4 regions of the Priestia sp. AB genome follow, and region 3 is predicted to be linked to each of the others. Evidence: predicted binding sites of a transcription regulator. Region 3 holds the regulator's gene; each other region holds the start of a gene.
What was found. Region 3 encodes LexA, which represses DNA repair genes until DNA is damaged. Its sites were predicted from a motif close to CGAACATATGTTCG; they were not measured.

Region 1 (7,862 bases), on a different contig from region 3:
ATGAAAAATAATAACTAAAACAGCAAGAAAAGATTTTATATTATTAATGTAATGCATTGTGTCTTTTCCCACAGTGATCACATTCCTTTCGTTTACAGTGCTTTTGAAGCAATACCTGCCACATATGTATGACTTAAGTTTAACTCTCCATTTTCTTTGATTATAATGTCAACTTGATTCTTTATATTTGTTAGTATTTCTTTTTCTCTTTTTCTATCTAATACATCCAAAAATCCAGCAGCAGCTCCTGAACGTAAAATCCACTCAATTGCCTCATCTGAATTTTTACAAGGTAGTGGTTGCTCACCTTGCCACGAACTAATTATTTTCAATTTAGATTTCTCAAACCATTTTTCTAATATTTTATTGTTAGACGGCAATTCAATCCTAATGTACCTCTGCAAATATGAAGGATCCTTACTTAACACTGTTTCAAATGCCTTCATTAAAACTTCTTCCGAGTCTACACGTGTTTCAATAATTCCTACTTGTCCATTGTCTTTTAAGACGCGATTAACCTCTTTCATAAAGTTAACTGGATTTGTATAACATATAGCCCAACCACATACTACAATATCAAAACTTGAATCAGGCATTTTTTTTAAGAAATTCATCATATCATCTTGCGATGTTTTTATTTCTAAATTACTAAATTTTTTCAATTTATTACGTGCAATGTTTAACATACCAATAGATTGGTCTACAGTTGTAATGGAACCCTTTCCGTCCAACATTTGAGCAATGTTATTAGTAATAAATCCTGTTCCACAAGCAAGTTCTAATACATCTTGCCCTGGTTTGATATCCATTTTTTCAATTAGATTTAATGAGTGTTCGCCCATAGTGCTGGAAAAAAAAGAGTCATAATCTCCACTAGCATTATCATAGTCCCCAGAGCTGTTAGCATTTTTCTTTGATAACATAAACCATCCCATGCGTAGAGCTAATTTGATTTTATTAACCATTAAAACCTCTCCTAATCAATCTAATTTTTCAGAAATTAATACTTTTTCATTCTTGAAGTTAGTAACGAACTAGAACATTTGACTCTCTATATCTCCTTTATAAATACTTTTTTGGTATTTTATTCAAAAAATACTCTGTTATTATAGCACTTTATTATCATATTTTATTGAAAGTTTTCAAAAATATTGTAGAATTATGAATAATTAACAAAAAATTTACACTTTATTCAATAAAGTGGATTAAAATGTAATAAGGTTACATGATTAGTATGACATGATAAGAGACACAAAATTACTCTTTTAAAGTCATTGAAAGGGGGAGGTAAATTACTTTATACCTATTATCAATACAGTTGCTTAAGTCACTTATTAAATAATACTTAGGAAATTTGGAGGAACCATGAACATGGATATTTTAAAAAAATGTTTTGATTGGGATTATGTAAGGCAATTAAGAAACAATGACACCTATCCATATTTCAAATCTCTTGAAGAAAAACTTGGAACAGAGACAATGGTTAGTTCTACAAAAATGATTATGATTGGTTCTAATGACTATTTAGGACTGTCAAATGACTTGCGTTTAATTGAATCGGCTGCATATGCTACAGAGAAATATGGGACATCTTCTTCTGGTTCCCGATTTCTAAATGGATCTTTAATATTACATCAGGAACTAGAAGAAAGGTTAGCCACATTTTTAAATAGAGAAAAAGCAATTGTATTTTCCACTGGTTTTCAAACAAATCTAGGAGCTATTTCTTCTTTAATTGGCCGAAATGATTTCGCCATAATTGATAGAGATGTCCATGCTTCTATCGTTGATGGTATACGTTTAGGCTTTGGTAAAATGAAGAGATTCAGACACAATGACATGTTAGACCTAGAAGAAAAGCTAAATTCTATACCAAGTAATGCTGGTAAATTAATTATTGTTGATGGCGTTTTTAGCATGGAAGGTGATTTAGCAAATCTTAAGGAAATCGTTAGGTTAAAAAAGAAATATAACGCCCGACTATTAGTAGATGATGCTCATGGCGTAGGAGTACTAGGTGAAAATGGGCGCGGCACATGTGAATATCTTGGTGTAGAAAATGAAGTCGATATTATCACCGGTACATTCAGTAAATCCTTTGGTAGTTTAGGAGGGTTTGTAGCAGGTGATAAAGATGTTGTAGATTTTATTCAACACAAAGCCAGAAGTATGATTTTTAGTGCTAGTATGACCCCTGCGAGTGTAGCAGCTACATTAACTGCATTAGACATCATAGAAACAGAGCCTCAAAGAAGAGCGAGATTGTGGTCTAATACTAATAAATTCACGACTCACCTTCGACAATTAGGCTTTAATACTGGATTAACCGAAACACCAATTATTCCAATAATGATTGGCAATACTTTTCAAACTTTTTTATTTTGGCAAGAGCTTAGTGCTCAAGGTGTTTACACTAATCCTATTATTTCACCTGCTGTATCAGAGGGAAGTGAGTTAATACGTACTTCTTTAATGGCTACTCATACAGAAGAGCAACTTCACAATGTTTTAGAAATTTTTGAGTTAGTAGGTAACAAATTGGAAATGATACAAACTATGAATGAAAATGTTCTAATGAAATCATAAATATTAACTTTTTAGCCCTTATTTAAAAAGTATTCTCCTGCAAGTATCTCTATATATTAAAGGGATACTTGCAGTGATTTATTTAGTTTGTTGTTCTAGAGTGGATTTACTAGTAGAAGCTTCTTTTTCCCCAGTCATATTTAATGTAACTACACCGATGATAATTAAAGCTATAGCAACAAGCTTTAGAGGGCTTACACTTTCATTAAAGTACATAAATCCAATTAGAGTAATAACGATAATACCCATACCTGACCAAATAGCGTAAGCGATTGAAACTTCTAAACTTTTTAAAGTTAGCGTCAAAAAGCATAGACTACAAATGTAAAAAATGATAAGCAGTACACTTGGTACGACTTTCGTAAAACCGTCTGATAATTTCATGGTTGTAGTACCAGCAACTTCGAAAAGAATTGCTAAACACAGATAAATCCAATGCAATTTCCTTCGCCCCCTTATTTTTTTATAGAAATGCCATTCAAAAGAATATCTATAACAGAGCTTAATATTTCACTCATTGTTAATTTATTTTTTAGAGGAAAGCTTGGGTGATAAATTTGATTTATTGCTCCCAAATATAACTCTATAAACAATTGTAAATTGACCTTACGTATAACGCCTTTTTCCATTCCTTCTTCCATAAGTTTTACTACTAGAGCCCACTCTTGTTTTAAAAATTCATCTAGCCTAACCCATTGATTATAGTGAAGCCTTTTTAAATCTACTAATAAGCGAATATCCATCACATTAAATTCTTCTGGGACACATACAAGGACTTGAGTAATTTTTTCAAGTAAATCGATACTTTCGTTATGAGCAATTTCTTCTTCTTTTTTCTTGATCTGTATTATAAGATTTTCAATTACTGATTCGATTATGGCGTCTTTAGAGTCAAAGCATTGATAAATTGTTCTTTTGCTAGTTCCTAAATTCTTAGCTAAATCGCTAATAGTAAATGCAAAACCTTTTCGTTGTATTAAATAAATTGCTTCTTTAGTAATTCGTTCGTTCATGAATATCCTCCGTTTGGTACCAAAGATAATTTAGTGGTACCGAATGTATTATACAATATGAAAAACCAAAAATAAACATTAAATGTTAAAAATAAACATAAATAAAATAGTTTTCTAAACTTTGAAGAAGTTTATGAGGAAAAAGAAGATTGATAACATTTGTTTTACTTACATAACCTTAGCAATAATCGGGAAAAGATTCCATTGAATAAAGAACGTTTGTTCGTATATAATAAAGAACAAACGTTCTTTATTGAGGAGTTATTCCAATGGATTATGGGCAGCTACCAAACAGAGTCATTATTTGCATAGACATGAAAAGCTTTTTCGCTTCGGTTTCATCTGTCATACGAGGGTTAGATCCGTTGAAAACAAGGCTTGCTGTTGTAGGAGATATCAAACGGTCAGGATCTGTTGTGTTAGCTGCCACACCTTTATTAAAGAAAGAAGGGATTAAAACAGGAAGTCGCCTCTTTGAAATTCCTAAAAGGAAAGATATCCATGTGGTGAATCCATCCATGGAGAGATACATCAAGGCTTCGAACTATATTTCTAGTTTGGTGTTACAGTATGTGGCTCCTGAAGACTTTCATGCATATAGCATTGATGAGTTGTTTATTGATGCGACAGCTTCTTTGCATTTATTTGCCCGAACACCAGAGGAGCTAGCTCATCGAATACGTAATGAGATCTATCGTAAAACAAGACTGACAGCTACCGCAGGAATCGGTCCTAATCTCTTACTGGCGAAGGTTAGCTTAGATCATGAGGCCAAGAATAGCCCAACAGGAGTTGCGTATTGGCGATATGAGGATATTCCCTTTAAGTTATGGTCGATTCATCCAATGAAGGATTTCTGGGGGATCTCGTCAGCTACAGAAAGACGCTTAAACCGTTTAGGCATCTATACCCTAAAAGAACTTGCTCTTTCTTCGAAGGAGATGTTACAAAAAGAATTTGGCATCATGGGACAGGAACTTCACCAACATGCAAATGGCATTGATTTTAGTCGTATTTCCGATGTGTACATTCCTAGTTCCCGTTCCTTTGGGAAAAGTCAGATTCTCTTTCGAGATTATACAAGCCGAAAAGAAGTGGAATTATTGCTGTTAGAACTATTAGACGATGTATGTTTTCGTTTACGGATGCATCAAGTCGTGGCTCAAACTATCCATTTGTCAATTGGCTACAGTAAACAAACAGGTGGAGGCTTCGCTAGACAAAAGAAAATGGGGCGGGCTTCGAACTTAAGCCAAGATATTTTCCCTTATTGTTTAACCATTTTACATAATTTTGATAATGGAATGCCGATTCGCTCCATTGGGATTTCGTTATCCAATACTAGCATTGAAGAAGAGGAGCAAATGAGCTTATTTGAGGATATCGATCAGCGTGAAAGAGCCCATGCTCTTGCTAAAACGATAGATGAAATTCGGCTGCGTTATGGGAAGAATAGTGTGCTGCGGGCTTCAAGCCACCTTGAGCATTCAACAGCTCGTTATCGAAATGGCTTACTTGGAGGCCACAAAGCGTAAGGAGGGCAGAAACATGGAACATAGAGGAATGAAAGAAACAATAGCATATTATAAGAGTAGATATAAAGTATACAAAGATTGTTATTCACCTATTGTGATTTCCTTGTGGGATAAATAACACTACTAAAAATATACAATATCTATAGTATAGATATTTGCAGACGGCTTCAACGATTGAAATGAAAATGATAGTTACCAGTTAAACAATTAGTGAGAGGTAGGAGAAAAATATGGATATATCCATTCGAAAGGCTAAAAAAGGTGATTACGAATCTTCATTATCCTTATTCAGGCAAGTTCATGAGTTACATGTCTGCGAAAGACCAGATTTGTACAGAGAGAATTCCACTCCAGTAAGTAAAGAGTTCTTTGAAAGTCAGCTAAATGATGTCAAACAACACATTTTTGTGGCTACCATTGGTAATGAAATAGTAGGAGTCGTTGTGATGAAGGAAGAAGAAATAACTAAAAATGCATTTGTGAAGGCAAGAAGGATATTGTTTATAAACAGTTTATGCATTGCTGAAGCACAGAGAAATAAGGGGATAGGAAAAAGAGTTATGAAATATGTTTTTGATTTTGGGAGAAGTCTGAAAGTTGATAGTATTGAATTGGGAGTATCAGAGAAGAATCCTTATGCAATTGAATTTTATGAATCCATGGGTATGACAACAAAGAGTAGAAAAATGGAGATTATATTAAATTAACGAGTGCTTATCTTTAATAAGTTAACATTGTAGAGATGGATACATCGATAAAAACCATCAAAACGACAGCTCTTTTAAAGGAAGGTCTTGATAAAATGAAAAAGTGGTGCCCTTTTGCTACGTTGCCAGAACAATACATAGAGTTAAAAGAAATTATAGATAAGCAAGTAGAAGTAGCTCAACCTGTTTTAACAGAAGAGCATATGGAACAAATCAATTTCACCTTAATTGAAGCCTTACATACAAATAAACAAGTGCATCTTGCATATTATAAACAAGGCAAAATCGTAACAGAGAAAGGATTTATTCAGTTTGTTGATTCTCTTGGGGATTTATTTATTTTCATCGATGACGTATTTGAGTTAAAGAATAAAATGAGGTTAAGCGAACTCATCGATGTTCGTTTGGCTTAGTTCCTGAAGAAATCGTGTACAAGAAGCATTTATTTTGGTGGAGGTACATTCATGTACAATTTTAGAGTATACACGTTACGTGACGGTTCAAAGAGAATCATTAAACTAAAAGAAGGAGAATCCTTTAAACACGAACTCCAAAGAGCCGGCATTCAAGAAACGCAAATTTTTCAGATGCAACTAGTGGAAAAACCAGAGTAATTTTAACATAACCCTTCCATGTGAATTTAATTGTAGTAGCCTAATAAAAGCTAAATAGCGAAGAGTGATCAACCTAGAAGAAACAAGGAAACGGATTAATTTCAAGCTAATTAAAGCGCTACATTCAAACAAAAAGGCCAATTGATTCATACAAGTGGCCTTTTTACTTAATTCTTTCAAATATTATGTTTAATAACTTCATTGAATTCTTCTACTTCTTTTCGAATACTAATGGTTGGTCCCCAAGAATTGATAAGATTTAGAGCTTTTCGATTAGATTGTAAAGCTTCTATATGTTCTCCTTTTCGCAATAGCAATTGGGCCATTCCATAGTTGTAGTATATTAGTTCAATTTGGTTAGCTTTATCTTTATGATAAAGAAGGCTATTAAAGCATTTTTCTGCTTCCTCAAACTTATCACAAATAACATAAGCTACTCCTAAATTGAAGTAAGCTTCAATGGTTTTTTCTCCTCCATATATTAAACTGACTTTATTGGCTGCTTCATATAATTGGATTGCTTCCCCATAATTTTTGTAAAGTAGGGATAAATCACCACGAACTAATGAAATTCTATGTTGAATGACTGGTGTAGTAGAGGTTTCTCTAACACCTTCAAGAATAGGCTCTGCTTTATCAGGGTTATTTTTCTTTAAAAAAAGCCTTGCTTTTAAGGCAAGTCCCCAAGCTTTCAAATCATAAATATCAGAACTATCTGAGCTTAATTCATCTAGTATCTTTAACCCTGATTCTATTTGTAGGAGGGAACCATCTAGGTTATTGGTTTCCATCAGGGCCCATCCTAATGTGTCGATTCGGAAAAATGCTTCATGGGTATGCTCTCTAAGTTGTTTTGCATAATCAGCTGCTATTATTCCATATTTAATCCTTAAAGGTAAATTGATTCGACTTAAAAAATGACTTATACGAATTACAAGTTCAATCAAAAGCTCTTTTTGCTCGGTTTGGTTTGCCCATTTTAGAACCTTAAGTATATTAGGCCATTCTTTTTTTATTTCCTCCAAATCACGACCAAGCAAATAGCTCCAATAAATAGAATCAGGAAGGTCTCGTTTTAAATAGTTGTCTAAATAATGGAGATAGTATTGGCTCCAACGCTTACGTGCTACGTTTTCAAACTGTTTATCTTCTAACAATCGTTGTTCACCATACGTTACTACGGTTTGGTGCCCTAAATAATGAATTTTTTCTTCTATACGTTCTCCTTGGATAAGTGCAAATAGTTTCATTTGATCAACAGCATAATGGAATCTTCGGTCGTCTAGTCCAGCCACTGTTGCCCAACTCTCTTTATCAGGGGGTTTACTGAAGAAACATAACACTTTCCATAGATGTAAAGTGTCCTCATTGCATCGGTCCCACGTGCGTCCAAAAAGAAAATCAAAT
Region 2 (7,862 bases), on a different contig from region 3:
CGTATCAGCAAATGGTTTAACCTATCTGTATCTTTTTTAAAACACTTAAAAATACGAAGCGTTACATGATAGTTTTCTCCACCTCTAGAGGCTACCAGTTCATGTTCTTTCAATTCTTTCTCTACTTCATGTTCAAGCACTGTTACAACATCTAATTCATCTACCTCGTTTAATGCAACTCTGCAAGCAAGTAATGCGATGCAATAGTGATATCCAATGCTATCGTAGTCAGGAAAGCAACTGTCGCCAAGCAACTTCAGCTCGTACGGTTGTATAGTTTTAATCACAACTTCTGTGATCTCTTTAGAATCAGCAAATGGCGCCATACGTAAACAATGTTTGCGATTGAGTGGGGTAGTAGAAAATGATTTTATTTTTCGTATCAATTTCTTTAACAGTTCTTGATTTTCATCGCTTAGAGAGTTTTTTTTAGTTTCTAATATATCAACTATGCGTTCCATATTCATACTCCTTGTTATCAATGTATCTTTAGTTTACCACTAAAGGCTAATGCGAAATTTCCGTTAAAATCAGTAGGAGCAATAATAACGTTTTTTAAGACATAGGCGTAAAATGAGTTAAGATACCGTTAAATAAAAAAGAGAAGGGTAAAACCTTCTCTTTTTACTATATAGCTCTTTATGATTAGATACTCTTCTTCATACCGCATTGGCGACATTCACGTAAGAAAACGCCACCTTTTACGGAACTTTTGAAGTAAGCTGAATTGCAATTATCACATCGACCACTAATCTTATCTGGATATTCAGCGTAGTCATACACTTTATCAAGATCTATTTCTTCCTGCTGTTTCTCTTCCATGTTTTTCACTCACTTCTTATGTTATTATCTGAACTTGTCAAATTATATCTTTAAATTAATACAAAGTATAATATATACGTTATAACGACCAACAAGGGGTTAATATTTCGCATAACACAAGTACTGACCCTTTAACAAAACGAATATTTACAACGTTAAAATTTTTCCGATGTTAAAATGTATCCTTAATTAAATAAGAAACTTATTTTATAAGAATTGAGACTGCACTATACATTAATAATAAAGCCATAACTATATTAAACTGGCTTTTATACTTTGAGAGAAATTTTTGAAAAACCGAACCAAATAAACTCCAACAGAAAGTACTTACAAAGCCCACAAAAGCTAGAAATAAAGAATACATTATTAAACTAAAATTCGAGTCGTGATATGGAAGAATAAAGGTTGCTATAGCCGTTATACCATACAGAATACCTTTTGGATTTATAAATTGTAAAAGCATTCCCATTAAAAAACTGTTATTCCTGTTTTCATCGTTATTTTTATCATCATCTTTACTCAAAATAATTTTTATAGCTAGATAGACCATATAGATTGCTCCTAAGACCGTCATGAAAAACTCAATTTTCGGGATGGAATTTTGGAGTAAAACATTAAAATAACTACATAACAACATTACTATAAGAAAGCCTGCACCTACTCCTAAACAAAATTTTGTAGTCTTTCTCAAACCGTATTTGTTAGCAAATAACATGGCCATAATATTGTTAGGACCAGGGGTAAAACTGGTCACAAAAATATATAGCAAAAATGATAATAATGGCATATTTGTACCTCCTCCAATATGTATATTATAATGTTCAAAAAGGACGATATAACGTCGTGCTTTTTATTTTACATTACGGTCGTTATATTGTACATAGTGATAGGAGTGTATTTATGGAGGAAATAAATCTTATTATCGCCAAAAACCTAAAAAATTTTAGAGAAAGTAAGAAATTAAGTCTCGAAAAAGTTGCAGAATTAACTGGGGTAAGCAAGACAATGATAGGGCAAATCGAAAGAGGAGAATCAAGTCCTACAATTACAACTATTTGGAAAATAGCTAATGGATTAAAAATTTCTTTTACTTCATTAATAAATAATCCTCAGCCAGACACCAAAGTCATTTCAAAAACCGACATTCAAATATTATCTGAAGACAACGGAAAATATCAAGTCTACCCTTATTTTCCCTTCGAGGATGATAGGCGCTTTGAAGTTTATTCTGTAGAAATAGAAGAAGGTGGATCTCTAGACGCTGATTCGCATAGGGAAGGGACTGAAGAGTTCATAACTGTCTTTGAAGGCGAACTCACTATAAGTGTAAATAGCAATGAATATACGATAAAGAGTGGGAATGCTATTAGGTTCAAAGCTGATAGAGCTCATTCTTATTATAATCGCGGAAAAACATTAGCTAAATTAAGTATGATTATATATTATCCAGTTTAAATCTCGTTCTTCAAGAACGAGATTTTATTTCTGTGGCCTTACTGGAAACGAACATCAATTAGTTCACTTAACTTCATTTTGTTTTTTAATTCAAATACTTCATCGATAAAAATAAACAAATTCCCCAGGGAATCAACAAATTGGATGAATCCCTTTTCTGTAATACATTGTCCCTTTTTGTAGTATGTAAGATAAACTTGTTTATTTGTATGTAATGCTTCAATCAATGTGAAATTAATTTGTTCTATTTGCTCTTCTGTTAAAAGAGGTTGAGGTACTTCTAGTTGCTTGTTTATGACTTCCTCTAACCCTATGTATTGCTCTGGCATACTCACAAAAGGGCGCCATTTTTTCATTCCTCTATCGTAATTCATAGTATCATCCTCCTTTAAGATTTATGGCCGCCTATAAGACCATTTCTATAACGAGCTGTTGAGTGATCCAGATAGCTTGAAGCCCGTAGCACACTATTCTTGCCATAACGCATACGAATTTCATCAATCGTTTTGGCAAGAGCATAGGCTCTTTCACGCTGATCGATATCCTCAAATAAGCTCATTTGCTCCTCTTCTTCAATGCTTGTGTTGGATAAGGAAATCCCAATGGAGCGAATCGGCATTCCATTATCGAAATTATGTAAAATAGTTAAACAATAAGGGAAAATATCTTGGCTTAAGTTCGAAGCTCGCCCCATTTTCTTTTGTCTAGAGAAGCCTCCACCTGTTTGTTTGCTGTAGCCAATGGATAAATGGACAGTTTGAGCCACCACTTGATGCATGCGTAAACGAAAACAAACATCGTCCAATAGCTCCAATAGTAATAGTTCCACTTCTTTTCGGCTTGTATAATCTCGAAAGAGAATCTGACTTTTCCCAAAGGAACGGGAACTAGGGATGTACACATCGGAAATACGACTAAAATCAATCCCATTCGCATGCTGGTGGATTTCTTCCCCCAGGACACCAAATTCTTTTTGTAACATCTCCTTAGAAGAAAGAGCGAGTTCTTTTATGGTATAGATGCCTAAACGGTTTAAGCGTCTTTCTGTAGCTGACGAGATCCCCCAGAAATCCTTCATTGGATGAATCGACCATAACTTAAAGGGAATATCCTCATATCGCCAATAAGCAACTCCTGTTGGGCTGTGCTTCGCTTCATGATCTAAGCTGACTTTAGCTAGTAAGAGATTCGGACCGATTCCTGCGGTAGCTGTCAGTCTGGTTTTACGATAGATCTCATGAAGTATTCGGTGAGCTAGCTCCTCTGGTGTTCGAGCAAATAAATGCAAAGAAGCTGTCGCATCAATAAACAACTCATCAATGCTATACGCATGAAAGTCTTCAGGAGCAACATACTGTAACACCAAACTAGAAATATAGTTCGAAGCTTTGATATATCTCTCCATTGATGGATTCACCACATGGATATCTTTCCTTTTAGGAATTTCAAAGAGGCGACTTCCTGTTTTGATTCCTTCTTTCTTTAATAAGGGTGTGGCAGCTAACACAACAGATCCCGACCGTTTGACATCTCCTACAACCGCAAGCCTTGTTTTCAAAGGATTTAACCCCCGTATGACAGAGGAAACCGAAGCAAAAAAACTCTTCATGTCTATGCAAATAATGACTCTGTTTGGTAGATGCCCATAATCCATTGGAATAACTCCTCAATAAAGAACATTTGTTCCTTATTATATACGAACAAATGTTCTTTATTCAATGGAATATCATTCCTTTTCCCGATTATTGTTACTATAATGAGAAGAACAAATACTCTAGATGTATGAGAATGAAGGGGAATCTATGGTTAAAGCTTTTACCGCATTTTTACTGACTACTATTATTTCTTTTATTGTAATGGTTGGTGCCTTACTAATTTGGGTTGCTATACAAGCAAATCACATAACTGATGATCCATCACTTGCAGACGGATTAGGGTTTGCGGTTGCTTATGGGGGAATAGCTGCTATTTCGGTTTCAATACTTTTTGTAATCATCGGAGTCGTTATTTCTTATTTGAGAAATTTAACGTTATAGTGGTGTGAATACATACTTTTTTTATTACAAAAGGAGAAGCTCCTAAATGGATAAAGTTAGAATTTATGCATTAAAAGATGTTAATGAAAGGAAAATAAAAAGAACCCTGAGTAATCAGCGTTCTTATACTTATAGTTTTTAATAATTGATGTTAGTGATTTGATGAAGAATAAAGATTATCCATAATAAATAATTAAAGTGTATTAAAGCTATTTTAAAATGACCAACAGTGCTTTTTCTACATTTTTGTCTAACTCTATTCCATCAATTTTTCCATTTGTTTTCCACATTTTAATTAATGATTTTATACTTGTATTTCTAGAGATGTTTTTTGATAATTGAATTGAAATTTTTCTTGGGATTTCCAATTTTCTTAATGACAATGCTATATCATTAGATACTCCTAATCGGAAATAACTAGATAATGATAAAAGCTTATCAGGTAGTTCATCAGGTTCTGATTCTTCATTTACAATTAAATCTACTATAGAAACGTAAGCTGTGGCTATATGACTTATATTTCTGATACCTTCTTTAATAATTTTTATAGCTTTTGCTATACTTGTTTGGTTGCTCCTGCTTAACTTTTCTTCATTTAAAGTGCCTATCTTATATTGATGCAAAATTTTTGCCAAATCTAATATTGAAGAACCCTCTATCCAACCTTGCAAAAATTTAATCATAACTTCATTGCTTGTAAATAACTCATGGATATTTTGTTGAATAAAATTAATATCTAGTTTGGAAATACATTCAAAAAACCACGACAACCATATTTCTTCTTCTTGATCATTTATAAACAATTCTTTCAAAGATACTTGATCTATGGTATCTAATATAACTTCGATAACGCTTGCTTTATTAGCTGACTTAACAGCAGCTTTTATAATTAGTTCTTTTTCTGCTGATGCAACGGTATCTAACCAAGAATCCCATTTTTTAAACACTTGATCAAATGTTTCATCTTCTAAAAACTGCATTGCTAGGGTTTTTCTCAACAAATCTCTTCTAAGTGGTTTAGATTGATTTCCTAATACATTGGTCATTAAAGTAAAGTTATCATCTATTCCATCTTCATTTAATTCTTTTTCAGCTATTTCATTAATAATTCCTAGTAGACCAGAAGTGGTTTTTTCAACGCCATCTACTCTTTCAAGATAAGAGGTGGAATCTTTATCTAATGAAAAACTCTTTTCTGAAGTTGTAGATGGATATTGAGGAACAACTATCCCTAATGATTGTTGACCAAACCCTGGTCTACCTGCACGCCCCAGCATATTAATTACTTCGGCCTTAGACAATGGCTTTGTTTCTTGTTCCGAATATTGTTTAGTCGTATTAACAATTACTGCAGAAGCAGCTAAATTCAGCCCTTGTGATATTGTCCCAGTAGCACATAGTACTCCATTTTTACTCTTTTTAAAAAAGTCTTCTACTGCTAGTTGTTCCTCATTTATTAGAGCCTGTGTATGTATCCCGATCCCGTCTATAAGTCCAGAATTTAGTTCTGATACAAACCCCAGTTCTTCATTTGCTAAAGTTAAATAGGATTTAGTAACTTCTGTTAAGCTTTGTGGAAAAACACCTAGTTTTTTATGTTTACCTATTTCAGATAATAGATGCCTTGTTCCTTGTGAGAAAATCATTACAGGCATATTAGAAGACGCTAAATAATTCCCTAACTGTCTAGATATATCATTTCCATAACCTTCTACTGTCCAAGAATCACCATAATATGGACTATTGATTTTTTTAAACCTTACATCCATTTTAATCGGTAAATCTAAGGGATACGCTTGTCGTCCATCTTCTAACCACACATCTTGTACACAAAAGTATAACTGTACAGAGAGTTTAGTTTTAAATGTCTTTTTTTTACTTTTTTCAGCTTCTCTTTTAGCCCGATTAATTTCTATTTCAGGGTGACTAATAAACCCCCGTAAAGTCCTTGCAGGTCTCCATTTAGTATTTGTTATCGATAAATTATTAGTACTACTCAATTTTTTTAACCAATTCTGTAATTTAGGAGAATCATCAAGAAGAGCTGACATAATTAAAAACGCTGTATCTGATAGTTGAGAAACACGACTCAATAACAGATCTAAAAGAGCTCCTCTTGATCCGTGGTAAATATTATGAAATTCATCTACTACACAAAGGGTACACTTTGCTACTAATTCATTGTTATTAGCAATTAAAGATACACACTTTTCTGGAGTCATAACTAAAATTATATCTTCATTTAGGTCATTAATATTTTCATGAAATAAATCTATTTCATCCACTAGTACACTGTTCCCTTTACCATTGTTATGAATGTCCATAATTTTTTTCATATTTTTAGTAATCTGCCTGCATAAAGCTAGAGTAGGTGCTAGATAGATAATAACAGATCCTTGTTCAAGATATGAAATGACTTTATGTTCAGCTATCAAACTTTTACCAGTACCTGTAGGAATAGCTATTATATTATTGTTATTTAAATCTAAAAGTCCTTTTTGTATAGCATCTTTGTGTGGAGGCCATATAAGATAAACGCCTTCGCTAATATAACGGCTCATATGCTGGTTCCATATCCCTTGATTATAATGGGAGGGGCTCTTTAAAGTAGATATAGCTCTTCCTTGGGACATTTTTTCAAAAAGAAGAAGCAATAGTGCTAATAAAGAAATTGTTTGTTCATTACAATCACTAGAATTTAAATAAAGCTCTAATAATTTGGAATTAATATCTTTACTCCATATATCGTGTATATAGCAATATTCCCTTGAAAGTTCATTTAAACAATTATTCAAGTTCCATAAACAAGCTTTTCTACAGTTTTCTTCTAACGATTCAAAATTAACTAACCTGGAGACTTTGGGAGCCTCAACTTTGATATAAACTTGGGACATCTTTAGTCGAGTAAAGTTGTAAAGTTGCTTTATAACAATAGCTTCTAAACTTTGGTCATCATTAAGAAGTAAAATAGCTTCATTAAGCTGGTTAGTTATAGCTTCTGCGTTTGGGTCATACCCTGAAATATAATATAATAAAGATGAAATAATTCTATTTAAAAACTCATAACCATCTAAACTTAATATAGTTTTATCTTCTAATAAAGGAGGACATAAAGTCTCATAGGCATAAGCACAAACAAGTGCAGCAGCTTCTATTTCATTAGTCGTTAAACTTTTATCGAATACAATCCTAAATAATAGAGATTCTGCTAGTCTTTTTAAAGTTCCAGAATCATAACTCTCATCATTTTCAATATCATCGATGTTCTTAAGATTTTTCTTAGAAGCTTCTATTGTGATTTGTAGCAATAATATTCTTATTTCTTCCCCATCGATTTTATCTAACAAACTTGATGCAATTTCATATTTTTCTTTAGCAAATCTATCCAACATGTGTTTTCTCTTCTTTCTTTTCAATAAATTTAACAATTTTATCTGAAACCGCATTATAGAAATCATCTAGCCTTGCAGTCCAGATGGCTTCACATTGTCTGAATTGAGCATAAGTAACGTTAGGTGTATTAGTCTTAAATTCTCTAAACTGTGATCC
Region 3 (7,862 bases):
AAACACATGGTCTGTTATAACGTAATAGGTTTCAGGAGCCCATCTGGAGTACACGTGTTTGGTATTATACGTTTTAATATACTCGTGGTTGTGTGCAGAGATAAACGGTTTCCCGTCAGGCGTATAGCTATTTAGCTGCCCAGTACGAAATAAAGTTGTGGAGTTAATCTCTTGCTCTTGATTTACCGTTACATAACTTAATACAAACATCCGTTCATCGATAAAATAAGGAAGGCTCCCTACATGCTGTTCACGCGTGGCTTCTTTTTTGATGTGTTCGTTCAAAAATGGCGCAAGCTGTGAAAAAATATAATCCTGTACTTTGCTATAGCGGTGATGTTCATAGGTAATGGTGGATCCATGCTCTTCAGCAAGCTTCGGTTCTAATACACGAAAATGATTCATGAATTCTAAAATGTCATCATAGGTGTAATGATTATGACTCATCTCAGTGCGAATGGTCATGACGCCAATCTCAAAAGGACATAAAAAAACATCCACAGACAGCACGTTGCTAGACACGGTGGTGGAGGAAGTTTGTAGCGTAACGGTATGGTCTATTTTTTTTGAAAATCGAAGCAAGCCTTCTTTTTCGCAGGAATCAGGGAATAGAATACATTCAATGTAAGGAAGAAAATATTGATCCAAGCTATCATGAGATACGTAATACTGTTCTCCGTAGTATTCTTTTTCTACATGTTTGTTTTGAATGGAAAAAAACTCAAACAAATTTTCTTTCAGTGCATGAACAAGCTGCTCTTTATTTTTTCGGTCAAAGGAAAAAGGAAAAAGAAACATGTTCATTGCTTTGGTAGGTACAATGGTTTGAAATGGTTCTGTTTTCCTTGGTGTATTGGTCATAAACTACATCCTTCTTATAGTCGGTTGTATTTCCTTGTAAGAGTCGAGGAAATGCAGGTAGAAAGTAAAAAAGGTAAAACAAGATTTACAAAAACCGTTCTACCTGCCTGCGATGATTCAACGTATCATTTATAATATGCCAATTTTTTTAGAAAACAAACGTAAAAAAACCAACTAACATCATGATTAGTTGGTTTTACATACAGTATCTGATTAGTGAATCGTGCGATATACACCAGTTACTTTTCCTAAAATCGTTACGTGGCGAAGAATAATAGGCGCCATCGTTGAATTTTCAGGCTGTAAACGAACGAAATTTTCTTCTTTAAAGAAACGTTTTACCGTTGCTTCGTTGTCTTCGGTCATAGCGACCACAATATCTCCATTATTAGCTGTTTGCTGCTGACGTACGATTACCATATCGCCATCTAGAATACCTGCTTCAATCATACTTTCTCCCATAATTTCAAGCATAAATACATGATCATCTGGAGAAACAAATTTATCTGGAAGAGGGAAATATTCTTCCACATTTTCAACGGCTGTTATAGGCAGACCCGCTGTTACTTTACCGATAACAGGAACATTTATGACATTGCTTTTAGGGATGTTTACTTCGTCTAGTTGAAGAACTTCGATTGCTCTTGGTTTTGTCGGATCTCTGCGAATTAACCCTTTGCTTTCTAAACGAGCTAAATGTCCGTGTACAGTGGAGCTAGAGGCTAATCCTACCGCTTCCCCAATCTCACGCACAGAAGGCGGATAACCTTTTAATTTTACTTCATGCTTAATAAAATCTAGTATGTCTTGTTGACGTTTTGATAGCTTCATATTTTTCACCTCGATTTTAGCTATTCTTTAGGTGAATTATACCACGTGATGTGTCAATATACAAACATAAGTTCGAAGAATTCCATTGACAGAAACAAATGTTCTCACTAAAATAAGAACATATATTCTGATAGGGGGATCATAATATGCAACAATTCTTACATTCTATGAAACATTACGCTATTTTTTTTGCAGTTATCGCTGCACTTACATATGTATTGACGCTGGTTTTAGGAGCGGATAAAGTAGATTTAGACAAATATTCAACGGTTACTATTACAAAAGGAGATACGCTTTGGGAATTGTCCAACAAGTATCATAATCACCATCATTTGACCACCAATGAATTTGTCAAATGGGTTGAAGACGTCAATGACTTAAACTCAGACACTGCGCAGTCTTTATCTCCTGGAGATAAATTATATATTCCTGTTTTAAAAAAAGAGTTACATAATCAAGTGGCAATTGAACAGTAGTGTGTAACGGTCGTTCCTGAATATTGTTAGAAGCCGAAAAGGTCGTGATAAAAGTGGATGCCATTATTTATTGCCGTGTCAGTACGGATAAAAAAACCCAAGAAACATCTTTACAGCGCCAGCAAGAAGAATTAAAAAAGCTTGCTGATCTTCACCATCTAGACGTAAAAAAAGTCGTAATGGAAAAAGCAAGCGGATATGAAGTAGACAGAGAGGGTATTTTGGATGTTCTTCATACAATGAAAGAAGAAAAAATATCTGTGTTGCTTATTCAAGATGAAACACGATTAGGCAGAGGAAATGCCCGAATTGCGCTGCTTCATGCTTTTCATAAAGAAAATGCTACCATCTATACGATTAGTCATCAAGGCCAGCTTCAGCTTTCAGAATCTGATTCAATGGTGTTAGATATTATTAGCTTAGTGGAAGAGCATCAGCGGAAATTACATAATGCTAAAATTAAAAGAGGAATGAAAAGAGCTGTAGAAAACGGTTATCGTCCGCAGCAAAATTTAAAAAATCAAGGAGTTAACTCGGGAAGAGAAAAAAAAGAAGCGCCAATTGAAGAAATTGTCCGCCTTCGTCATAACGGCTTAACCTTTGCTGAAATCTCAGTTACGCTAAAAGGTTTTGGCTATAATATTTCAAAAGCGACGGTACATCGCCGCTATCAAGAATACCAAGAGAGTGCTCAATCTCTTGATAAAACGAAAGAGATTTAGTAAGATGACTACATGTTGCCGGAACGGTTCGGTAATTTTAATTATTGATTATAAGGAGATAGGTTTTATATGCTATCAAAAGATAAACTTGCTCGTATTAATGCTCTTTCAAAAAAGGCAAAGGCTGAAGGTCTGACAGAATTTGAAGCGAAAGAACAGCAAGAGCTACGTCAGGAATATTTAAAAGTTTTCCGACAATCTATGACAAATCACCTTCATACGATTAAAGTTGTGGATGAAGAAGGTAAAGATGTTACGCCTAAGAAGTTAAAAGAGAGTAAAAAGAAACGTCTTCACTAAGACGTTCTAGTAAAACTAGAGGAGTGTTCCCTCTAGTTTTTTGTATATTTTTAATAAGGCACACAAAAACTGTAAAAGTGGAAAATTTTTTGGTTCAAGTATTGTACAAATAAGCAAATCATTAGTATGATAACATATGTACATAGTTTTGAAAGGAATGAAGAGTATGACACAACGTATTGAAGATCTTTCGATTGCAACAATTCGTACTTTATCAATCGATGCGATTGAAAAAGCAAATTCAGGTCACCCAGGTATGCCAATGGGAGCTGCTCCAATGGCATATACATTGTGGACAAAATTTATGAACATCAATCCAAAGAATCCAAACTGGTTCAACCGTGACCGCTTTGTATTATCAGCAGGGCACGGATCGGCACTATTATACAGCTTGCTTCATTTAGCTGGATATGACTTATCAATTGAAGACCTTAAAAACTTCCGTCAATGGGGAAGTAAAACACCAGGTCATCCAGAGTTCGGTCATACAGCAGGTGTTGATGCAACAACTGGCCCACTAGGACAAGGTATTGCAATGGCTGTTGGTAAAGCAATGGCAGAACGTCATTTAGCTGAAACATACAACAAAGAAGGTTTAGAAATTGTAGACCACTTTACGTATGGTATTTGTGGTGACGGAGACTTAATGGAAGGTGTATCTGCTGAAGCAGCTTCATTAGCAGCACATTTAAAATTAGGACGTTTAGTTGTTTTATACGATTCAAATGATATTTCTTTAGACGGAGATTTAGATCGCTCGTTCTCTGAAAACGTAGAAGATCGTTTCAAAGCTTACGGATGGCAAGTAATCCGCGTTGAAGACGGCAATGACTTGACAGCGATTGCAAACGCAATTGAAGAAGCAAAAGGCGATTTAACACGCCCAACACTAATTGAAGTAAAAACAACAATCGGATTTGGTTCTCCAAACCACGCGGGTACTTCTGGCGTGCACGGTTCTCCATTAGGTTCCGATGAAACAAAATTAACAAAAGAAGCTTATGCATGGACATTTGAAGAAGATTTCTATGTGCCAGAAGAAGTGTATGCTCACTTCAAAGCTACAATTGCTGAAGATGGCCAAAAGAAAGAAAACGAATGGAACGATGTATTTGCACAGTATAAAGAAAAATACCCTGAACTAGGTCGTCAATTTGAACTAGCAGTAGAAGGAAAGTTACCGGAAGGCTGGGAAGAAACGCTTCCAGCATACGAAACGGGTTCAAGCCTAGCTAGCCGTGCTTCTTCTGGAGAAGTATTAAACGCAGTAGCACAAGCTGTACCTCAATTCTTCGGCGGTTCAGCTGACTTAGCTGGCTCAAATAAAACAATGATTAAAGGTTCAGAAGACTTCACTGCAGCTGATTACAGCGGACGTAATATCTGGTTTGGTGTACGCGAATTTGCAATGGGAGCTGCATTAAACGGTATGGCTCTACACGGCGGTGTAAAAGTATTCGGAGGAACATTCTTTGTATTCTCTGATTATCTTCGCCCAGCAATTCGCTTAGCAGCTTTAATGAAGCTTCCTGTAACATATGTATTCACACATGACAGTATCGCAGTTGGAGAAGACGGCCCAACACATGAGCCAATTGAACAATTGCCATCACTTCGTGCAATGCCAGGTCTTTCAGTGGTTCGTCCTGCAGATGCAAATGAAACAGCTGCTGCATGGCGCTTAGCATTAGAGTCAACTGACCGCCCAACGGCGCTTGTATTGACTCGTCAAAACTTGCCAACGCTTGAAGGTACAAAAGAAAATGCATACGAAGGCGTGTCTAAAGGTGCGTACGTTGTATCTAAAGCTGGTAAAGACCAAGCGGATGCATTAATACTTGCAACAGGCTCTGAAGTAAGCCTAGCAGTAGAAGCACAAAAAGCATTAGCTGCAGAAGGTATTGACGTATCTGTAGTAAGTATGCCTGCATGGGACCGTTTCGAAGAGCAATCTGCTGAGTACAAAGAAAGTGTTATCCCTAAATCAGTGAAAAAACGTTTAGGTATTGAAATGGCTTCTACACTTGGCTGGGAACGCTATGTTGGAGACGAAGGACAAGTTCTTGGTATTAATCACTTCGGTGCATCTGCTCCTGGTGAAACAATCATGAAAGAATTTGGTTTTACAGTTGAAAATGTAGTAGCAAAAGTGAAAAGCTTGCTTAATGCATAATTCTTTTTCATAAGAAAGAGCGGACTCCTGTGGTCTGCTCTTTTTTTTCGACAAAAAAACAAAGGAATTTTTTCATCGATAGACAAGCATTGCGTACACCATTCGGTATAATGGTACAAAAAAGAACGAGCCGAAAGGGAGGATGAATCGTGAGAACGTATGAAGTATATTTAATGGAGGAAGAAGTTGCATCATCCTATTTTCGAAGAGAAAAGCTCATTTATCAGCTGCTGATTGAATATAGAATGAAACGTCACTTGCAGGAAACGCACCTACAAAAACAAGTTCATTACATTACTCGCCAACTGCCCATTTCATTTATTCAACGAGAATTGCTTCAGGCGTTTTCTCATTATCCTCATTTTTTTACTCATCAAGAGACGTTTGTGCTGGAATATCCTCATAAAAAAAGTCGAGCATCTATAAAATTAACGAATCGCTGTATAACAATTGAAGGAGATGGCAATGTTGATGCTGAGACAGCTTTTTTTGAAGTATTACGCAAGCTAGATCCTTGTTTTTTAGCAGTGAATTATGGAACGGATGAATACGGCTGGCTGAGGCCTGTGAAAACAAGAAAATTTGTGTAATTATTTAAGGAAATTGGAACGGAAATATTGTATAATAGCGTATGGTCTAGTACACTGTAAGTTAGACAACACGAAGGAGGAAGTAATACCATGGGAATGTATATTCTAGTTGGTGTTCTAGCATTAATTGTTGGGATAGCGCTAGGATTTTTCATTGCTCGTAAGTATATGATGAGCTATCTGAAGAAAAATCCACCAATTAATGAACAAATGTTAAAAATGATGATGATGCAAATGGGCATGAAACCATCGCAGAAAAAAATTAACCAAATGATGAAAGCAATGAACGGCCAAATTAAATAATGGTTAATTGGACAGACACTCTCTATTCAGAAGGGTGTCTTTTGTTTTATGATAGAGATAAGAAAATAGTTGTGGGGCTAGGGGGATACGATGAAAATTTTTCGAGAGTTATGGTGGTTTTTCAAACAGGAAAAAAAGTCTTACATAACGGGGATAGCGCTGCTCATTATTGTGGCAGCATTAGAACTTCTCCCGCCTAAAATTATTGGTTTAACGGTAGATGGCATTAAAGAAGGGACGCTGAATGGAAAGCGCTTAATGCAGATGGTTGGCATTTTGCTAGGAGCTGCTGTGGTGGCCTATTTCACAAGATACATATGGCGTATTATGATATTTGGTTCATCTGTTAAACTAGCCAAGCAGCTGAGAAATACCCTCTACACTCATTTTACCAAGATGAATCAGGCCTTTTATCAACGGCGGCGAATTGGGGATCTGATGGCCCATGCAACAAACGATATTCAAGCTATCCAACAAACTGCAGGTTCGGGCGTTTTGACACTCGTGGATTCCATTGTCACAGGAGGGCTTGTTCTATGCACAATGGCCCTCACAATCAGCTGGAAATTAACGCTTATTTGCCTTATTCCTATGCCGCTTATGGCCGTTTTAACAAGTTACTATGGTACATTGCTTCATGCGCGGTTTCATCACGCACAAGCAGCATTTTCTACTTTAAATGATAAGGTTCAAGAAAGCATTAGCGGAATTAAAGTCATTAAGACGTTTGGGGAAGAAGCAGCTGATGTCGAAGAATTTCGCATTAAGTCTGCAGATGTTGTGCAAAAGAACATGAAAGTAGCCCGAGTAGATGCATTGTTTGATCCGACCATTTCGATTATTGTAGCACTTTCTTTTTTACTTGCTCTTATTTTTGGCAGCAAGATGGTTATTAGTGAAGAGTTAACACTGGGTCAGCTTGTTACCTTTACAACTTATTTGGGCCTTCTTATTTGGCCGATGCTCGCGTTTGGCTGGCTATTTAATATTGTAGAACGAGGAAGAGCATCATATGACAGGGTATTTTCTTTATTAAAAGAAGAAAATTCGATTGAAGAAGCAGCGCATCCTAGTGCTGAAATGCCAACAGGAAATATTGAAGCTGTTATTCATAGGTTTTCGTATGGTAAAGAAGACGCATATACGTTAAACGAAATTTATTTTACACTTTCTCGCGGTCAAACGTTAGGGATTGTCGGAAAGACGGGTGCTGGGAAAACCACGATTTTAAAGCTGCTGCTTCGTGAATTTGATGTAAGAGACGGAGCTGTTTTATGGGGAGGAAAAGACATTAAAGACTATGCTTTTGATTCATTGTACAAAAGCATTGGATATGTTCCTCAAGATCACTTTTTGTTTTCAACAACAGTTGCTGATAATATCGCTTTTGGAAAAAGAGAAGCAAGCAATCAAGAGATTAAAGAAGCGGCTAAGGTTGCCAATGTACATAGAGACATTCTCGATTTTACAGATGGCTATCAAACAATAGTAGGCGAAAAAGGCGTTTCATTATCGGGTGGACAAAAACAGCGTATCTCGATTGCAAGAGCTCTTCTATTAGATCCTGAGCTTTTAATTTTAGACGACTCGCTATCAGCGGTAGATG
Region 4 (7,862 bases), on a different contig from region 3:
TCTAGTCAAATTTCACATATGATTGCTGAGAACACTAACATTCCTGCAGAAAAGTTAATATATATTCAACATACTGAATCGGGAATTTATAAAAGTCTTTTACATATCGCCTACGATCAAGGAGAATTTTTAAACCAAGTAAGTATTGATGAGCTAACAACTTCTCATCTGCAACAAGCGTTGCAACAAATAAGTTTTAAACCTAGAGATATATACGTTAAAACTTTTGATGTGTACTCTACTACTGAAGAACTAATAGCTTTTCATACTGATTTGTGGGAAAACAAAAAAACAAAAGGGGCTTTAACTTGTTTCGAAGCTGTATATTTGAAGCTGAAAGAAAGAGGAATTCCTGCCTATCGAATCTCTACAACAGAGATGGAAATTAAACAGTCCTTAAAAATTCTTGCAGAAAAGACAAGAACCTTTTATTTTAAGGACACACAAATTGGTGTTCAGATTCTTGAAATAGATAACTTTGAAAAGCTTTCACAGAAAGCTAAGAATTCTTATAGTTTGCAATATCTAGAAATTAACCTAAAGGAGATTTTGCTTAGATTTTGTGAACGATTAAATGGTTCTTTATTAGAAAAAGGGAATGGCCGATATATTATCTTTAGCTCACGTGGGACAATTGAAAAGGAAATTGGAATGTTACGAGATACTATCTTTCAACTTGCAAACGAGTCTAATACTACGGTTAGTGTAGGTATAGGGTATGGGGAGACTGTGCACTCTGCAGAAATAAATGCTCAAAAAGCCATTCAGTTGTCAAAAGAGAAATCAGAATATGGAATAATTATTATCCAAGAAGATGGAAAGGTCGTCCAGTCTGTCGGTGAAGAAGATGAGTTAAGTTTTTCTTATCGTATTAATGACAAAGATCTTTTAAGCAAATTAAAAAAAGCTAAAATTAGTGTGAAAAATTATAATAAACTATATGCCTTAGTTAAAAGAATGAGTTCAAGTGATTTTACTATTAAAGACTTATCAAGCCAGCTTTATTGGGATGAAAGTAATGCAAGACGCATCGTTGTCAGTTTATGCGAGGTAGACCTAGCAGAATGTATAGGAGAAGAATCTTATACTTCTCGTGGCAGACCAAGTAAAATCTATCGGCTAAAATAACCATCCACTATGTGATGGTTATTTTTTATCCGCAAAAATATATTGAAAATTTTTAATAATTAGAATAGAATCTATTTAAGGTAATTACCTGTTATTAACCTTAAAATAGCAATATTCATTTATAAATAGACAACTATTAATTTGTAGCACGGGTTTCTAACAATTAAGTATCTACACATAGCTTTAAGAAAGAGGGAATCTTATGAATGAGGAACAGTATCTGAAAAAGAAAATAGGTTTTTGGTCACTTACTGCATTATCTTTAGGAGGAATTATAGGATCGAGTTGGCTTTTTGGTGCTTGGCAGACTGCAAAACTAGCTGGACCGGCTGCTATTATGTCCTGGGGTATTGGCGGATTTGTAATCACCTTAATAGCTCTTGTGTATGCTGAACTAGGTAGTGTGAAACCTGAATCTGGAGGTTTGGGACGCTATCCTCTTTATTCTCATGGAAAAATGCTCGCTACCGTAACCAGCTTCTCCATTTGGTTGGGATATTGTGCTACTGCACCTGTAGAATCCGCGGGGGTCATTCAATATGCTAACCAATTTTGGCCTGGACTATATGATGCAGCTAAAGAGCAGTTAACTACAGCTGGAATAATAGCCTCAACAGTCTTAATGGTATTCTTTGTTGTTGTCAATTATTTTGGAGTAAAGTTATTCGCAGTAACTAATACAATTATTACTGCCATTAAGTTTATAGTCCCTGTCCTCACAATTATTGCTTTCTTTATGACTGGATTTCATTCAGAAAATTACACAAGTCATGGTTTTGCTCCTAACGGTTATAGCGCCGGACTAAGTGCTATATTAACCAGTGGAATATTTTTTGCTTATACAGGGTTTGGAAATGTAGTCATGATGAGTGGTGAAGTAGTTAGACCCAAGCGTAACATCCCACTAGCATTAATTACATCATTAGTTGTCTCAACAATTCTATATACATTACTTCAAATCGTCTTTATTGGAGCTGTTCCTTCAGAGATGTTAAGTAATGGGTGGAGTGGTATTAAGTTTGACTCCCCATTTGCTAATTTAGCTCTTATGGCGAATATGGTATGGCTTTCTTGGATTATTACAGCTGATGCTATGATTTCTCCAACAGGTTCTGCGCTTACTTATACGGCTGGAACCTCAAGACACGTCTTTGGAATGGCGAAAAGTGGCTTTATACCATCCTATTTTGCAACAGTAAATAAACGATTTGGCGTTCCCACACGTGCTCTCGCCCTTAATTTTATTATTGGTTTACTTTTCTTATTTCCGTTAAAAAGTTGGTCTGCAATTGTAGCGATCGTAGGAGCCATTGGTATCTTCAAATACGCTTCGGCTTGTGTAACAGTAATGGTTTTCCGCAGGGTTGGGTTGTCGCAAAATAAAGGAATTCCCGGAATGCACATTATTGCTCCATTAGCATTTGTATTTGCAACATTACTCATTTACTGGACGAACTGGAGTAGAGTTCAGCTTGCTATTTGGGGATTAGTTATCGGAGTTGCATGGTACCTAGTTGTTCATATAATCAATAAAAATAGTTCAATAGAGATTATAGGTGGTATATACCTAGTCATTTATATTCTTATGCTTGTCTTAATATCGTCAATTGGAAACTTCGGTGGTAGTGGCCTTATTCCTGAACCATTTATGTCCTTGATAGTAGCTGTATTAGGCGGATGTTTTTATTACGTTGCTGTATACAATGGCGTATGGTACATGCGGAAAAAAGGGAACATTAAGGAATTACAAGATGAGATAACAAATGCATCATAAGAACATTTCTGTTTATAGGAAAAACAATACGCAGCCCAAAAACTATATAAAAGGAGGATTATTATGAAACTCTGGGGAGGACGTTTTAGAAAAGAAGAAAATAAACTTATGGAAGACTTTAATAGCTCTCTTCAAGTTGATAAGCGACTTTATTCTGAAGATATTAAAGGTAGCATTGCACATGTGAAAATGCTTGTGAAGTGTCAATTGTTGACTGAAGAAGAAGGGGAAAATATTACAAAAGGTCTCATCTCTATTTTAGAAGATATCGAAAATAAAAAGTTGATCATTGAAGGTGAGTTTGAAGATATTCATAGTTTTGTAGAAACTAATTTGACGGAACGAATAGGCGAAACAGCGAAGAAACTTCATACAGCGAGAAGTAGAAATGACCAAGTTGCATTAGATGTTCGATTATACGCTAAAAACAAGGCTGAAGAAGTTCTCAAATACATTAATGAACTTCAAACCAACATAGAAAACAAGGCTGAAGAAAACAATGTTATTATGCCAGGTTATACTCATTTACAAAGAGCCCAAGTAGTCACTTTTCAACATCATCTAATGGCGTATTATAACATGCTCAATCGGGATAAAAAAAGAATTATTAATGCTCTTGAAATTTTGGATGAAAGTCCACTTGGTTGCGGAGCTCTAGCAGGTACAACTCATACCATTGACAGAGAAATAACAGCAAAAGACTTAGGTTTTTCTAAGCCAGTCGATAATTTTTTAGATGGTGTCAGTGATCGAGATTACCTTATTGAATTAATGTCTGCTTTCTCTATTATCATGATGCATTTAAGTAGATTAAGTGAAGAATTAATTCTTTGGAGTAGTCAAGAATTCAAGTTTATCACCATTGATGATGCTTACTCAACTGGTAGTAGTATCATGCCTCAAAAGAAGAATCCTGATGCAGCAGAATTAACAAGAGGGAAAACAGGAAGAGTATATGGATCCCTTATGTCACTTTTAACAACAATGAAGGGTTTACCATTAGCTTATAATAAAGATTTACAAGAAGATAAAGAAGTCTTTTTTGACTCTTTAGATACAACATTAGCTTGTTTACAAATTATGTCTAATATGATTTCCACACTAGAAATAAATAGTGAAAATATGAAGAAAGCTGTGAAAGAAGGCTTTCTCAATGCAACTGAGGTCGCTGACTATTTAGTGAGTAAAGGCGTTGCCTTTAGAGATGCGCATAGTATCGTGGGTTCCATTGTAATTTATTGTGAAGATCGTAAAAAAGCCATCGAAGAATTAACTTTAGAGGAATTAAGTAGTTTGAGTTCAATTATAGAGGAAGATATTTACGAATTTATCGATTATGAGAATATATTACGTAAAGGTATCAAGATTGCCTTATTAAAATAATATAGTATCTAATTAGCGTAGCAAAGAACCACTTGTGTGAAACAAGTGGTTCTTTAATTTTACAGAATTGTTGAAGTAAGCTAAATGGTGGTCGTCACATCGACCACTTACCTTATTAGGAAATTTAGTGTAATCATACACTCTATCAAGATAGATTGCTTACTCTTTTATTTCTTCCAGGTTGATCACTCTTTTCTGTTTACTCTTATTAAAACAGCTTTCTTGAATTTCATTAATTATCATTAAAGTGATAGCACAGCTGGATAACGCCAGAAGAAAACGTTTTTGTATTAACCAATTTAAGGTTTAACCTTTGTTTTATGTCAATAAATAAAGGTTTTCCACTTCCCAAAACAACAGGATGAACCGATAATCTAAATTCATCTACAAGCCCTAAATTTATAAAATTTGTAATAAGACTTGCTCCACCATATAGCAAGATATCTTTTCCAGGCTTTTTCTTTAATTTATTTACTTCTTCCAAAATATTATCATTTATATATATTTCTTTATGATCAGCCCTTTTTTGTGTCCTAGAAAAAACATACTTTTCTTTGCTGTGAACTAATTCCCACATTTCTTTTTCAGTATCAGAATCTCCAGTTTCCGGAGTGTATTCTCCCCATAATTCGTAGCTTTTTCTTCCATATAAAATAGTATCAATTTGATTCAAGAAATGAGTAAACTCCATATCAGGATCCATGATACACCAGTCAATTTCTCCGTTTGGCCCTTCAATAAATCCATCTAAAGTAACTGCTAAATCTAAAATTACTCTTCTAGACCTTATGTTAATGGACATAAAAATTCCTCCCTTTAATCATTTCTCTTGTAATAATTTTTACAACTGCTAATATTTCACGCCATATGCTTCTCAATGTAAAGCTACCGATCTCATTTAACTAACACCCTAGTTAGTCGAAGAAAGAAAAGCGAAGTATCTTCATATAAAAAAGTTTTGCGTAAACAAATGTATAAATAATTCAACTAATCTTAACTTTACACGAATCGAGCATCAATTAACTCACTTAATCTCATTTTATTCTTTAACTCAAATACTTCATCTATGAAAATAAATTGATCCCCCAGGGAATCAACAAATTGAATGAATCCTGTTTCGGTCATACGTTGCCCATTCTTATAATATGTAAGGTATACTTGTTTATTTGTATGTAGTGCTTCAATCAATGTGAAATTGATTTGTTCCATTTGCTCTTCTGTTAAAAGAGGTTGAGTTACTTCTAGTTGCTTGTTTAAGACCTCCTGTAATCCTATGTATTGCTCTGGCATACTGGCGAAAGGCCGCCATTTTTTCATTCCTCTATAGTGGTCCATGGTATCTCCTCCCTTAGGCTTTGTGACCTCCTATAAGACCATTTCGATAACGAGCTGTTGAGTGATCCAGATAGCTTGAAGCCCGTAGCACACTATTCTTCCCATAACGCAGCCGAATTTCATCTATCGTTTTAGCAAGAGCATAGGCTCTTTCACGCTGATCAATGTCCTCGAATAAGCTCATTTGCTCCTCTTCCAGAATGCTGGTGTTTGATAATGAAATGCCAATGGAGCGAATCGGCATTCCACTATCAAACGTATGTAAAATGGTTAAACAATATGGAAAGATATCTTGGCTTAAGTTTGAAGCTCGCCCCATTCTCTTTTGTCTGGAGAAGCCTCCACCTGTTTGTTTGCTGTAGCCAATGGATAAATGAACCGTTTGTGCTACCACTTGATGCATCCGCAAGCGAAAGCACACGTCATCCAATAGCTCCAACAGCAATAATTCCACTTCTTTTCGGCTTTTATAATCTCGAAAGAGAATCTGACTTTTTCCAAAGGAACGGGAACTAGGGATGTACACATCGGAAATACGACTAAAATCTATCCCATTCGCATGTTGGTGAAGTTCCTGCCCCATGATGCCAAATTCTTTTTGTAACATCTCTTTTGAAGAAAGAGCGAGTTCTTTTATGGTATGGATGCCTAGACGGTTTAAGCGTCTTTCTGTAGCTGATGAGATTCCCCAAAAATCCTTCATTGGATGAATCGACCACAACTTAAAGGGAATATCCTCATATCGCCAATATGCAACCCCTGTTGGGTTTTGCTTCGCTTCATGATCTAGGCTGACTTTAGCTAATAAGAGATTAGGACCGATTCCTGCGGTAGCTGTCAGTCTTGTTTTGCGATAGATCTCATTAAGTATTCGATGTGCTAGCTCCTCTGGTGTTCGAGCAAATAAATGCAAAGAAGCTGTCGCATCAATAAACAACTCATCAATGCTATACGCATGAAAATCTTCAGGAGCAACATACTGTAACACCAAACTAGAAATATAGTTCGAAGCCTTGATATATCTCTCCATGGATGGATTCACCACATGGATATCTTTCCTTTTAGGAATTTCAAAGAGGCGACTTCCTGTTTTGATCCCTTCTTTCTTTAATAAGGGTGTGGCAGCTAACACAACAGATCCCGACCGTTTGACATCTCCTACAACCGCAAGCCTTGTTTTCAACGGATTTAATCCCCGTATAACAGAGGAAACCGAAGCAAAAAAACTCTTCATATCTATGCAAATAATGACTCTGTTTGGTAGCTGCCCATAATCCATTGGAATAACTCCTCAATAAAGAACGTTTGTTCTTTATTCAATGGAATCTTTTCCCGATTATTGCTATTGCCTCTACTTCATCTTTCTACATTTATAATTTAGATGTCATTTACATACTCACACGTATCACGTTTTAAATAGAAATCCACTGGGTACATGATATACACAATAAGGATGGAATTAAATGTGAAAAGAAGTTTTCGTTTAATTAAAATTTAGGGAGATGGGAAAATGAGAATGAGAAAACGAGTTGCAGGAACTTTTTATTCGGAGCAAGAAGCGATACGTGCAATTAAGGGGTTAAAACGTCAGGGATATCGTGAAACAGATATATTGGTAGTAGCAAAAGATAGAAGTAACACGCTGCAGTTAGGAGCCGAAACAAATGTAATGGTAGAAGCCGGAACGCCAGCTGTAAGTTCGTTGGCAGGTGTAATGATGGATAACTTTCTTACCATGATGACAGGTGGAATGGCTACTACTACACAAGCTGATGGTCTAACTTCAAAACTTGTTAGAATGGGTATTCAAAGTTTTACTGCAAAACAGTGTGAAATGGATGTAGAGGAAGGGAAAATCCTTGTCCTAATTGATGTGGATGAAACTCAAACAATCCCTTCGTATACTAAGGTTAGAGAGTCGCCATACGAGACAGAGGAGCATAGGTCAGTACAACTTCGTGAAGAGCAACTCGATGTAAGGAAAGAACGTGTTCAAACTGGGGAAGTACAACTTCGTAAGGAAATTGTAGAAGAACTACGAACTATCCAGGTTCCGGTTATACGCGAGGAAGTCTACGTAGAACGTCGTCCGGTCATAGACGGTCAGTATGATGGTAGCCCATTGGCAGAGAACGAGATCATTCGTATTCCTATTATGGAGGAGCGAATTGAAGTAATCAAGAAACCTGTAGTTGTGGAAGAAGTGATCATTGGTAAGCGTAAAATTCAAGAGATTAAAGAG

Region 1: a site for LexA is predicted at 3,812-3,825, ahead of POF52_RS26765 (Y-family DNA polymerase). Genes of this name have one in related genera too.
Region 2: a site for LexA is predicted at 3,975-3,988, ahead of POF52_RS28480 (Y-family DNA polymerase). Genes of this name have one in related genera too.
Region 4: a site for LexA is predicted at 6,919-6,932, ahead of POF52_RS26810 (Y-family DNA polymerase). Genes of this name have one in related genera too.

The regions. Positions count from the first base shown of each region.
Region 1 is NZ_JAQMYN010000015.1:46,370-54,231, forward strand. Features, by position in the region: gene POF52_RS26740 (acyltransferase family protein) at 1-72, opposite strand, end outside; gene POF52_RS26745 (class I SAM-dependent methyltransferase) at 93-965, opposite strand; gene POF52_RS26750 (aminotransferase class I/II-fold pyridoxal phosphate-dependent enzyme) at 1,372-2,586, shown strand; gene POF52_RS26755 (DMT family transporter) at 2,665-3,027, opposite strand; gene POF52_RS26760 (TetR/AcrR family transcriptional regulator) at 3,042-3,599, opposite strand; gene POF52_RS26765 (Y-family DNA polymerase) at 3,869-5,134, shown strand; gene POF52_RS26770 (GNAT family N-acetyltransferase) at 5,365-5,841, shown strand; gene POF52_RS26775 (YolD-like family protein) at 5,937-6,254, shown strand; gene POF52_RS26780 (hypothetical protein) at 6,306-6,455, shown strand; gene POF52_RS26785 (tetratricopeptide repeat protein) at 6,632-7,862, opposite strand, start outside.
Region 2 is NZ_JAQMYN010000021.1:16,091-23,952, reverse strand. Features, by position in the region: gene POF52_RS28505 (hypothetical protein) at 1-461, opposite strand, end outside; gene POF52_RS28500 (hypothetical protein) at 646-822, opposite strand; gene POF52_RS28495 (LysE family transporter) at 1,025-1,609, opposite strand; gene POF52_RS28490 (helix-turn-helix domain-containing protein) at 1,723-2,277, shown strand; gene POF52_RS28485 (YolD-like family protein) at 2,316-2,651, opposite strand; gene POF52_RS28480 (Y-family DNA polymerase) at 2,666-3,931, opposite strand; gene POF52_RS28475 (hypothetical protein) at 4,080-4,313, shown strand; gene POF52_RS28470 (DEAD/DEAH box helicase) at 4,523-7,705, opposite strand; gene POF52_RS28465 (hypothetical protein) at 7,695-7,862, opposite strand, start outside.
Region 3 is NZ_JAQMYN010000001.1:799,825-807,686, forward strand. Features, by position in the region: gene POF52_RS04060 (hypothetical protein) at 1-861, opposite strand, end outside; gene lexA (transcriptional repressor LexA) at 1,075-1,692, opposite strand; gene yneA (cell division suppressor protein YneA) at 1,839-2,168, shown strand; gene POF52_RS04075 (YneB family resolvase-like protein) at 2,222-2,890, shown strand; gene POF52_RS04080 (DUF896 domain-containing protein) at 2,960-3,190, shown strand; gene tkt (transketolase) at 3,357-5,363, shown strand; gene sirA (sporulation inhibitor of replication protein SirA) at 5,513-5,953, shown strand; gene POF52_RS04095 (YneF family protein) at 6,044-6,256, shown strand; gene POF52_RS04100 (ABC transporter transmembrane domain-containing protein) at 6,347-7,862, shown strand, end outside.
Region 4 is NZ_JAQMYN010000015.1:60,066-67,927, reverse strand. Features, by position in the region: gene POF52_RS26835 (hypothetical protein) at 1-1,128, shown strand, start outside; gene POF52_RS26830 (APC family permease) at 1,331-2,902, shown strand; gene argH (argininosuccinate lyase) at 2,966-4,285, shown strand; gene POF52_RS26820 (dihydrofolate reductase family protein) at 4,518-5,087, opposite strand; gene POF52_RS26815 (YolD-like family protein) at 5,285-5,620, opposite strand; gene POF52_RS26810 (Y-family DNA polymerase) at 5,634-6,899, opposite strand; gene POF52_RS26805 (YsnF/AvaK domain-containing protein) at 7,131-7,862, shown strand, end outside.